Regions from separate parts of the Diaphorobacter sp. B2A2W2 genome, predicted to be linked through region 1. Evidence: riboswitches for the same ligand, from Rfam matches in the RefSeq annotation. Region 1 holds a riboswitch; the other holds the start of a gene.
The links. A riboswitch is a leader RNA that binds a small molecule or an ion and turns the genes downstream of it on or off. The one in region 1 is predicted to bind glycine.
Positions count from the first base shown of each region.

Region 2: another riboswitch for glycine. It lies ahead of gcvT (glycine cleavage system aminomethyltransferase GcvT); the one in region 1 lies ahead of AC1PPL_RS12060 (D-amino acid dehydrogenase).

Region 1 covers NZ_JBWZOR010000006.1:105,448-111,224, reverse strand. The annotation lists gene AC1PPL_RS12070 (PhaM family polyhydroxyalkanoate granule multifunctional regulatory protein) at 43-1,014, shown strand; gene AC1PPL_RS12065 (FIST signal transduction protein) at 1,055-2,320, shown strand; gene AC1PPL_RS12060 (D-amino acid dehydrogenase) at 2,392-3,702, opposite strand; glycine riboswitch at 3,796-3,907, opposite strand; gene AC1PPL_RS12055 (peroxidase-related enzyme) at 4,079-5,188, opposite strand; gene AC1PPL_RS12050 (NAD(P)-binding domain-containing protein) at 5,185-5,777, opposite strand, start outside.
Region 2 covers NZ_JBWZOR010000001.1:158,790-164,566, forward strand. The annotation lists gene gcvP (aminomethyl-transferring glycine dehydrogenase) at 1-902, opposite strand, end outside; gene gcvH (glycine cleavage system protein GcvH) at 971-1,345, opposite strand; gene gcvT (glycine cleavage system aminomethyltransferase GcvT) at 1,449-2,579, opposite strand; glycine riboswitch at 2,624-2,738, opposite strand; glycine riboswitch at 2,758-2,850, opposite strand; gene AC1PPL_RS00730 (TRAP transporter large permease) at 2,857-4,134, opposite strand; gene AC1PPL_RS00735 (TRAP transporter small permease) at 4,217-4,711, opposite strand; gene AC1PPL_RS00740 (TRAP transporter substrate-binding protein) at 4,789-5,760, opposite strand.

The DNA.
Region 1 (5,777 bases):
GGTAAGCTGTGCAACCATTCCCTGATGCACCAGGAGCAGGCCATGAGCGATAGCACCCCTTTCGGCTTCGGGCGTTTCGTCCCGGGATTTGATTTCCTGCAGAACCTGGCCAAGGGCGCTGCGGCGGGTATGCCCACCATGCCGGGGCTGTCGGGCTGGGTGGCGCCCACGGTGAGTGTGGACGAGCTGGACAAGCGCATCCAGGAGCTCAAGGCCGTGCAGTTTTGGCTGGAGCAGAACGCGCGCGCCCTGGCCGCCACCGTGCAGGCGCTGGAGGTGCAGAAGATGACGCTGGCCACGCTGCAGGATATGAACGTGGCGATGGGCGACCTGGCCGCGAGCTTCGGCGCCGCCGCAGGCCAGGACAAGGAGCGGCCCGCCGCACGAGCCGCCGAGCCACCGTCCGCGTTCCCGTTCACTTCTCCACCCACACCTGCACCTGCACCTGCACCTGCACCTGCACCTGCACCTGCACCTGCACCTGCACCGGAGGCGCCGTCCCCGGCCAACGACGCTTCGGCGGCGCGCAGCGCGCGAACACCACCGGACGATGAGGCCGCGCCCGAGCAGACCAAGGGCGCGGCCGACCCGATGCAATGGTGGGGTGCGCTGACCAGCCAGTTCCAGCAGATCGCTGCGCATGCCCTGCGGGATGCGGGCACGCACCAGGCGGCCTTCGATGCCACGCGCGAGATGGCCAGCGGCGCACTCAAGACCGCTTCCAGCATGGCGGCGCAGATGGCCGCGCAGGGCATGCACGGCATGCGCGCGGCGGCGCAGGCCGCCGGTGCGGCGCCTGCGGCAACGCCCGCCCCTGCCGCCGGGAAGCCTTCCGCAAAGGCGGCCGCCCGGCCGGCGACCCAACCGGGCGGCAAGGCCAACGACAAGGCTAACGACAAGGCACGTCCGGCCGCCAAACGGACTGCCGCGGCCAGCGCGGGCGCCAAGCGTGCCCCCGCACCATCGCCCACCCAAAAGGCTGCCGCGTCCCGCACGCGGCGGCCGGCAGGCTGAGCTGCGCGGCGGCGCCTGTACCCCACCGCAGGGCTGACACATGAGACTCTTTCCCAACGCACACGCCACCCATCCGCAGTGGCACATGGCCGCGGTGCTGGTGCTGGCGCAACTGCGGGCGCAGATGGCGCTGCCCCAGTACGCCAGTGCACCCACGCTGGGGCTGCTCTACATCACCGACCACTACGCGGACGATGCCGCGGCCCTGCTGGACCTGCTGCGGCGCGAACTGCCGACGGTCACCGACTGGGCAGGCGCGGTCGGCGTGGGCGTGGCGGGCAACAACGTCGAATATTTCGATGAACCCGCGCTCTCGCTGATGCTGTGCGACCTGCCGCGCGCGCACTACCGTGTGTTCTCGGGCGTGGCGCCGCTGGCGCACGGCGATGCGGCCGGGGTGGGCTTTGCGGCCCACACGGCGCTGGTGCATGCGGACGGCCAGACCCCCGAACTGGCGGACCTGGTGGCCGAGATGGCGGGCCGCACCAGCAGCGGCTACCTGTTTGGCGGCGTGGTGGCCAGCCGCGGGGCGCAGGTGCAGCTGGCGCTGCCCGCCGGGGGCGAGGGCGACGGCGTGCTGCACGGCGGCCTGTCGGGCGTGGCCTTTGATGCGCAGGTGGAACTGGTCTCGCGCGTCACGCAGGGCTGCCAGCCCATCGGCGCGCAGGCGGCCATCACCGCCGCGCAGGACAACGTGGTGCTGGAGCTGGACGGCGAGCCCGCGCTGGACGTGCTGCTGGACACGCTGGGCGTGACGCTGCAGGGCGACGCCCAGGCCGCCCTGCGCGCCGTGCGCGCCACGCTGGCAGGGCTGGAGGACGCGGACGCACCGCAGCGCCAGCGCACGGGCCATTTCGGCGCCGACACGCGCGTGCGCCACATCGTCGGGCTGGACGCGACGCGCAGCGGCGTGGCGCTGGGTGACCATGTCGAGGTGGGCATGCGCCTGGCCTTCTGCCAGCGCAACGTCGGCGCGGCCCGTGCCGACCTGATGCGCATCTGCGCCGAGATCCGTGAGGAGCTATCGCCCCAACTCGAAGAGGCGCAGGCGCTGCCCGCCGCAGGCAGCGCGCCGCATGCCGAGCCGGCGGGCGGCCGACGCATTTGCGGTGCGCTGTATGTGAGTTGCTCGGGCCGCGGCGGGCCGCACTTCGGTGGGCCCAGCGCCGAGCTGCAGATCGTGCGCCATGCGCTGGGCGACGTGCCCCTGGCGGGCTTCTTCGCCGGCGGCGAAATCGCCGCGCACCGGCTCTATGGCTACACGGGCGTGCTGACGGTGTTCGTCGCACCGGACGGGGCTTTATAAGCCTTTTGGGCCTCTAGCGCCCGTCCATCAAGCGCAAACAGCTATGCAATGCATAGCACCGTGGCGCTTGCTCAAACGCCGATGACGGCGGGGCGGGGCGCCGCAGCAGGGCGCGGCAGGCCGCAGAACGCGAAGTCCAGCTCCGGCTCCAGCCCGCTCACGATGCGCGCGATGGACTTGCCCGAGCCGCAGGCGTGCGTCCAGCCCAGCGTGCCGTGGCCGGTGTTCAGGAACAGGTTGCCGTAGCGCGTCTTGCCGATCAGCGGCACGTTGCTCGGCGTGGCGGGGCGCAGGCCACTCCAGAACTGCGCCTGGCTCGCATCGCCCGCCCCGGGAAAGAGCTGCTCCACGCGCCGCACGATGGCTTCGCAGCGCACGGCGTTCAGTGCGCGCTCGTAGCCGTTGAGCTCGGCCGTCCCCGCGATGCGCAGCCGGTCGCCCTGGGCACTGGTGTAGCGCGAGAAGACCAGCTTGTACTCGTCGTCCGTCAGGCTCACCTGGTAGGCGGCGGCCGCGTCGCGCACCGGCAGCGTCACCGAATAGCCCTTGGCCGGGTAGATGGGCAGGCGCAGGCCCAGGGGCTGGGCCAGCAGCGGGGTGAATGCGCCCAGCGCCAGCACGTAGGCGTCGCCGCGCACGCGCTCGTAGCCGCCGGCCTCGTTGGTGATCTCCACATGGTCGATGGCGCCGCCCGCCGGGTGCAGCGCGGTGATGTGGCAACCCAGGCGGAATTGCACGCCCGCGGCCTGGGCCACGCTGGCCAGCGCGCGCGTGAACAGGTGGGCGTCGCCGGACTCGTCCTCCGCCGTGTAGGTGGCGCCCGCCAGCTGCGGGCGGACGTGGGCCAGGGCTGGCTCGATGCGCACGGCCTCGTCTGCGTCCACCACGCGGCGGTGGCAGCCCAGCGCACGCATCTGCTCGGCGGGCGCCAGCGCGGCGTCGAACTCCTGGGTGCTGGTGTAGAAGTGCAGGATGCCCTGCGTGCGCTGGTCGTACTGCAGGCCCGTGTCGGCGCGCAGTTGCTGCAGCGTGCTGCGGCTGTAGCTGCCCAGGCTCACGATCTGCTCGATGTTGTGGCGCGTGCGCGCGGGCGTGCATTCGCGCAGGAATTGCAGGCCCCAAAGCCACTGGCGCATGTCCGCGCGCAGGCGAAACAAGAGCGGCGCATCCTCTTTGCCCAGCCACTGCAGCACCTTGAGCGGCGCGCCGGGGTTGGCCCAGGGCTCGGCGTGGCTGACCGAGATCTGGCCGCCGTTGGCGAAGCTGGTTTCCGCACCGGGCACAGCCTGCCGGTCGATGACGGTGACCTCGTGGCCGAGTTGCTGGAGGAAGTACGCAGAGGTGGTGCCGACGACGCCGGCGCCGAGAACGATCACGCGCATGGTTTACAAGCCTTTTTCAAGGTTTGCGCAGGCAGGGCGCGCGCGAGCAGCTATTGAATGAATAGCGAACAGCGGGCGCGACATGGCCTGGCTGCCGCTCCCCCTGTCCTTGGTACCTGAGAGATTCATGCCGCGCGGGACCGTGCGCGGCACTTGCTCCTTCGGTGCGCCACGGCGGGCGTGGCGGCTCTCCAGACGGCTGTGTGGGTGTGCAGTACGGAACCTGAGCGTGTATGGGAGTTTGCGCCTTCGGTGAAACGGCACATGGCCGTTTGCTCTCCTGCGCCGGCCATCGTAGCTGCGCGGGCGCGATGGCCCCAGCGGGCTAACCCTCAGACCATGAACACGCTCTCAGGGTGGGGCGCTGGGCGCATGCTCAGGGGTAGACCGCTTCGCCCAGGTTGAGCATGAGGCGGTTGGCCCAGGCGAACAGCGCGGCGGCGTGCACCGTGTCCAGGATTTCCAGGTCGCTCAGGCCCGCGGCGCGCAGCGGCGCGAGGTGCTGCGGCCCGAATGCACCGGGCGCGCGCGTGAGCGCGGCGCTGGCCTGCGCCAGCGCGCGTTCGCGGGCGTTGGTGCCGGCGCTGTCGGGGTCGGTGAAGATCTGCGCGATCACGTCGTTGCGCTTGGCCAGCTGCTCGAAGCGCTGCGCATGCACCGACGCGCAGTACACGCAGCCGTTGATGCGCGAGACCACGGTGGTGGCCACCTCGCGCTCCGCGCGCGGCAGGCCGCCAGGCGCATACATGATGGCGTTGAACGCCTCCGAGCGCTCGGCGAGCACGCGGGGCTGGTGCGCCAGCACGAGGTAGAAGTCCGACGTGCGTGCCTTGGGGTGGCTTGCGTCCAGCACGGCGTTCTGCTCGGCGCTGGCGGTGGCGGGGTCCACCACGGGCAGCCAGGCCTTCCAGTCCAGCGTCTCGCTGGTGTAGCCGGCCAGGCGCAGCGGCTCGCCGGGCGGGGGTAGGTTGGCAGGGTGCACGAAGGGCGCGTCCGGCGTGGTGGGAGCGACCGCCGTGGCTGCGGTGCCCGCGGGGCCGAGGGCGGCCAGCGCCGCCACGCCGGCCACCAACCGCGCCTGGTAGGCCACGAAGCCGATGAGTTGCGCGAGCAGCACCACGTCCGGCGTGGCGAGGCCCGCCTGGGGCAGGGCGAGCAGGGCCGCGCGGTCGGCCGCAGCGGGCTGCGTGGCCAGCAGCTGCGTGAAATGCGTGATGGCTTGCCAGCGGGCATCCGCCGCGGGGGCGGGCAGGCCGGCCAGGCGCGCGCCGTAATAGTCGGCCAGCGTTGCCACGCCGCTGGCGGCCGCCACGGCCTGGGCCACGGACAGGCGCTCGGCCAGCGCCAGGCCCCCGGGCAGTGCTGGCGCGAGCAGCAGGTCTTCGCAGGCCTGGGTGGCGGTGATGGCCTTGGCGCGCTGTTGGCGCGCGGCCTGGGCATGGGGGGCATGGCCCAGGCGGGCGAGTTGGTCGATGGTGTCGGTCATGGCGAAGGCAGGATGCGTTGGGAGGTGTCGGCGGGCGTCCATTCGTCGCCCAGCAGTTCCGGCTCGGCATAGGCCTGCAGCGCGGCGAAGTGGTGCTCCACGTCCTCGCGGTACAGCAGGCCGGCGATGCCGCTGGCCAGGCGCCGTGCACCGTCGCTGATGGCGGGGATGTCGCCCGACACCGTGCCGTGTGACAGCGCCGCCGGGTAGCAGAAGCAGTGGATGCGGTCCAGGCCGGGGCAGGCGCCGGCGGCTTTCTCGCGGAATTCGAACGCCGGGCCGAGGTCGGGCGAGTCGGACAGTTCGCGATCTTCATCGCCGGCGGGCGGCTGGTAGCGCTCGCCCCAGGTGCGCACATGGCGCGCAAACGGCGCGAACTCGGGCTTTTGTGCCCAGTCGATCACGAAGCCCGTGGCGAGAACCAGGAAGTCGAATGCGAACGTGCCCTGGGCCGTCGCCACGTGCAGCGCGTCGCCCACCTGCGTGACGCCCTGCACCGCGCAACCGAAGTGGAAGAACGCATGGGCGTGCCGCGACACGCGCAGCGTGCTGCCGTGCGGCGGCGGCACCTGCTGCACGTTGATGTAGT
Region 2 (5,777 bases), on a different contig from region 1:
CGCTTGAATTCGTCGCGGCAGGCCATGAAGGCGGCGTGCGGTCCGCCGGCGCCCATGGGCATGCCAAAGCGCTGGGTGGAGCCCACCACGATGTCGGCGTCCCACTCGCCGGGGGCCTTGAGCAGCGTGAGCGCCAGCAGGTCGGTAGCGAAGATGGCGGCGGCCTGCTTGGCGTGGATGGCGTCCACGTCGGCCTGCCAGTCCTGCACCCAGCCGCTGCTGGCAGGGTACTGGATGAGGGCGGCGAAGAAGTCGCCGGCCAGGGCCGCCTGCCATTCCTCCTGGGAATTGGCCACCACCACGGTGATGCCGATGGGGGCGGCGCGGGTCTGGATGACTTCGATGGTCTGCGGGTGCGCATCGCCGGCCACGATGAAGACGTCGCTCTTGGACTTGACCGAGCGCTTGGCCAGCGTCATGGCCTCGGCGGCAGCGGTGGCCTCGTCGAGCATGGAGGCGTTGGCGATGGGCATGGCCGTGAGGTCGCACACCATGGTCTGGAAGTTGAGCAGCGCCTCCATGCGGCCCTGGGAGATCTCGGCCTGGTAGGGCGTGTAGGCCGTGTACCAGGCAGGGTTTTCCAGCACGTTGCGCAGGATGACGCCCGGCGTGTGCGTGCCGTAGTAGCCCTGGCCGATGAAGCTCTTGAGGATGCGGTTCTTCGACGCAATGGCCTGGAGTTCAGCCAGCGCTGCGGCCTCGGTGGCCGGCGCGGGCAGGTCCATGGGGCGCTGGCGCGCGATGGAGCGCGGCACGATGGAATCAATGAGCGCGCGGCGCGAAGCCTCGCCGATCACCGACAGCATGTGTGCTTCGTCGGCGGCGTCGATGCCAATGTGGCGGGGCAGGAATTCAGCGGCGTTTTCAAGCGCCGCCAGGGGCAGGGGGGAGGGCATCTGCATGGCGAGGGACCAGTCTCAAGAGCGATGGGGCGGTGCGGCGGCGCCGTGTGCACGGCGCCGCGGGTGCATCAGGCGTTCTGGGCGAAGGCGGTATAGGCCGTTTCGTCCATCAGACCGGCGAGTTGGCCGGCGTCGCTGAGCTTGACCTTGAAGAACCAGCCGGCGCCCAGCGGGTCGGAGTTGGCCAGGGACGGGTCGGCGCGCAAGGCCTCGTTGACCTCGACGATTTCGCCGGACACGGGCATGTAGACATCGGCAGCGGCCTTGACGGACTCGACCACACCGGCCACGTCGCCCTGGGCAAAGGTGGTGCCCACCGCGGGCAGGTCCACGAACACCACATCGCCCAACGCATCCTGCGCGTGGACGGTGATGCCGACGACGGCCGCGGCCGGGTCGGCTGCGTTGATCCATTCATGGTCTTTGGAAAACTGGATGCTCATGAGGGGCTCCGGGAAGAAGAGGTGGAAGGAAAAGGTTTGAGAGTGGTCAGCCCGCACTGTAGCCGGGCTGACCTGGGCGCGGTGGCAGTTCGCCGTGGTGAATTCAGCCGCGGTAGTAGCGTGTGGGAACAAAGGGCGTGGCAGCCACTTCCATGGGCACGGCCTTGCCGCGCACCATGGCGTTCACACGGGTGCCGGGGGCGGCATGGGCGGGCATTACGTAGGCCAGGGCGATGGGCTTGTCGGCAGTGGGGGCCAGCAGGCCGCTGGTGACTTCGCCGATGCGCTCGCCCGACTCGTTTTGCAACTCGGTGTGCTCACGCACGGGCACGCGCTCCAGCGCCACCAGGCCCACGCGCTTGCGCGTGAGGGTGGCCGGGCTGTCGATCTGGGCCAGCACCTTGTCGGCACCGGGAAAACCGCCAGCGCGCGCGCCGCCTGTACGGCGCACCTTCTGGATGGCCCAGTTCAGGCCGGCTTCGGGTGGGGTGGTGGTGGTGTCGATGTCGTTGCCATACAGGCACAAGCCGGCTTCCAGGCGCAGCGAATTGCGTGCACCCAGGCCGATGGGCTTGACCTCGGGCTGGGCCAGCAGCGTGCGCGCCAAGGCCTCGGCCTGCGCGGCGGGCACCGAGATCTCGAAGCCGTCCTCGCCGGTGTAGCCGCTGCGCGTCACGAAGCACAGCGCCCCGGCGATGTCGAAATGCCCGCCGGTCATGAACACCAGTTTGTCCACGCCTGGTGCCAGACGCGCGAGCACCGCAGCCGCCTGTGGGCCCTGCAGCGCGAGCAGGGCCTGGTCGGGCATGGGAATCACCTGGCAGCGTTGGCCGATGCGCGCCTGGATGTGGGCAATGTCGCCCACCTTGCAGGCGCCGTTGACGATCACGAAGAGCTCGTCCTGTGCCATGCGGAAGAACATGAGGTCGTCGATGATGCCGCCCTCGTCATTGAGGAGCAGGCCGTAGCGCTGCTTGCCCACGGGCAGGTCGACCACGTCCACGGGCATCAGCGTCTCGAATGCTGCTGCGGCGTCAGGGCCGAACAGCTTGAGCTGCCCCATGTGCGACACGTCAAACAGGCCGGCCGCCGTGCGCGTGTGGTGGTGCTCGGCCATCAGGCCCATGGGGTATTGCACGGGCATGGAGTAGCCGGCGAAGGGCACCATGCGGGCGCCCAGTTCGATGTGCAGGGCGTTGAGGGGAGTGGTGAGCAGGTCGGACATGGCGGACATGGCAATGGGCGAAGGCAAATGGTGGAGCGATCTCTCGATCGCCGATTTGCCCCGCTGTCCGCTTTACCTGAGAGATTCACCCCGCCTGCATGGCATGTCACGGGGCTTGCTCCTTCGGTGGGCCGCATGCTGCTGCGGCCTCTCTCCAGCAAGGGAAACACCCGCATCCCTGCGGGCGTGTCGCCAGTCCTTTTGCCTGAGCGTTCGGCTGCTGCCTGCGCCTTCGGCGGCCCGGCCCTGGGGGGCGCGGACTCTCTCCTGACGGGACGGATTCTATCTATTTTGCGTACACGAGATCACGCAGGGCCAGTGAAAGCGATGGCACGTAGGTGATGACCAGGAGGCACAGCAGGACCACGCCCACGAACGGCAACAGGTGGGCGACGATACGATCCAGGGAGATGCGCGCCACCGTGCATGCCGCGAACAGGTTCACGCCAAAGGGCGGCGTGATCATGCCCAGCGCCAGGTTCACCACCATGATCAGCCCGAAGTGCACCGGGTCCACGCCGAAGTGCTGGGCCACCGGCGCCAGGATCGGCGCCAGCACGATGATGGCGGCGCTGGTCTCGATGAACATGCCGATCACGAACAGCGCGGCATTCACGCCCAGCAGGAACAGCGCGGGCGACTGCAGCACCTCCTGCAGCCAGCGGCCGATGGCGTCCGGCACGCCAGCGCGCGTGATGAGGAAGGCAAACAGGCCCGCATTGGCAATGATGAACATGATCACCGCCGACGAGATGGCCGATTTGCGCAGGATGGCGAACAGGTCCGCGATGCGGATCTCGCGGTAGATCAGCATGCCCACCACCAGCGCGTAGAACACGGCCACGGCAGAGGCCTCGGTGGGCGTGAACACGCCGCCGTAGATGCCGCCCAGGATGATGACTGGCATCAGCAGTGCCCAGCCCGCCTGCAGCAGCGCGCGGCCGAAGGGCATGCGTCCGTCGCCGTCATGCTTGCCCCAGCCCTTGTACTTGCAATACACCCAGACGAACAACATCAGCGCACCGCTGATGAGGATGCCGGGGCCGAAGCCGGCGATGAACAGCTCGCCAATCGACACCTCGGCCGCCACGCCGTACAGGATCATGGGGATGGACGGCGGGATGATCACACCCAGCTCGGCACTGGTGGCTTGCAGCGCGGCCGCGTAGCTAGTGGGGTAGCCATGCTTGATGAGCGCAGGAATCAGGATGGCGCCGATGGCGAACGTGGTCGCCACCGATGACCCTGAGACGGCCGCGAAGATCATGCAGGTGAGCACGCAGGTCATGGGCAGGCCGCCCTGCACGCCGCCCACGATGCTCTTGGCAAACTCCACGAGCCGGCGCGAAATACCGCCGGTCTCCATGAGGTTGCCCGCCAGGATGAAGAACGGAATGGCTGCGAGCGGAAACTTGTTGATGGAGGCGAACATCTCCTTCACGGAAATCAGCATGTTGGCGTTCGCCACCTGGATGCCCAGGATGGAGGCCAGCCCGATGGAGACGGCCACGGAGATGGTGAGCGCGAAGCACAGCACCATGGTGGAGATCATGACCGTGGTCATAGGGCCCCCACGCGCGTCATTTCATGTACCCGCCGCCCCCCGAGGGGGCCGCTCGCTTGTTTGAGGCGGCTCTGCGCGGCGCTCATTGGGCAGTCTCCAGTTCATGGCGCTGCGGGTCGATCAGATTGCCCACGATGCCGAGGATGCTGAACAGCCCACCCACGGGCATGGCCAGATAGGCCCAGAACATGGACACCGACTCCAGCCCTGCCATCGACTGCACGCCGCCGCGGCGCGCGTAGTCCCACCCCCACCAGATGATCACGGCGATGAGCGCCAGCGCTGCCAGGCACACCACCCAGTCCAGCACGCGGCGCAGCGGGCGCGGGCTCCAGCGGTAGAGCACGTCGACGCTGACCATGGCGCCCTGCCGGAATGCCATGGGAATCGCCAGAAACACCATCCAGATCAGGCTGAAGCGGATCAGCACCTCGGTCCACTCGGCCGGCTCTTCGAAAACGAAACGCATCAGGATCTGAAACACGCCGAGCGCCGAGGCCAGCGCCAGCATGGCGCAGGCGCCCCACATGGCAACGGCGGTGCTCCAGCGCTCGCAGGAGAGGAAGAAGGTTTTCATGCGCACTCACGAAAATATGAATAAAAACGCCCGTGGCGCATGATCCACGGGCGGTAGCAGCTACTGAAAAGTGAGCGTCACTTGTAGTTGCGGATCTTGTCGAGGTTGGCCTTGCCGAACTCTTTCTCGAACTGCGCGTTCACGGGCGCGAGCGCGGCGACAAACTTGGACTTGTCCAGATCGTCGATCACCGTCATGCCCTTGGCGCGCAGGTCGGCCACGCCCTTGGCGTCGTCCTCGTCCACGCGAGCGCGGTTGGCCTTGGTGCCCTCCTTGGCGGCGTCGATGAAGGCCTGCTTGTCCGCGGGTGAGAGCTTGTCGAACACCGCCTTGTTCATCACGAAGAGGCAGGGCGAGTACACGTGACCCGTCAGCGAGAGGTGTTTTTGTACCTGATCGAACTTGGCCGAGATGATGACGGGCAGGGGGTTTTCCTGGCCGTCCACCGTGCCCTGCTGCAGGGCTGTGAACACCTCGGGGAAGGCCATGGGCGTGGTGATGATGCCGAAACCCTTGTACGCGGCGATGTGCACCGGGTTCTCCATGGTGCGCATCTTCAGGCCCTTCAAGTCCTCGGGCGTCTTCACGTCGCGCTTGCTGTTGGTCATGTGGCGAAAGCCATTCTCCGCCCAGGCCAGCGCCTTGAAGCCCTTGGCATCGAACTTGGTCAGCAGGTCCTGGCCGATCGGGCCGTCGAGCACGGCGCGTGCGTGGGCCTTGTCACGGAACAGGAAGGGCACGTCCAGGATCTTGGTCTCGGGCACGAAGTTGGGCACCGGACCGGTGGAGCTGAAGGCCAACTCCTGTGTGCCCAACTGCACCGCCTCGATGGATTCGCGCTCGCCGCCCAGCGCGCCGTTGTAGAAGGTCTGCACCTTGTAGCGCCCGCCGGTGCGCTTTTCGACCTCCTTGGCAAACGTGTCGATGGCGACGCCCTGGTGGGAGTTCTGCGCCGTCGAGATGCTGATGCGCATTGTGGTTTGTGCCAAGGCCGTTGCGGCCATGCCCAGTGCCAAGCCCAGGCCCAGCGCAAGTTTGGTCAGCTGCATGTTGTCTCCTGTGAATC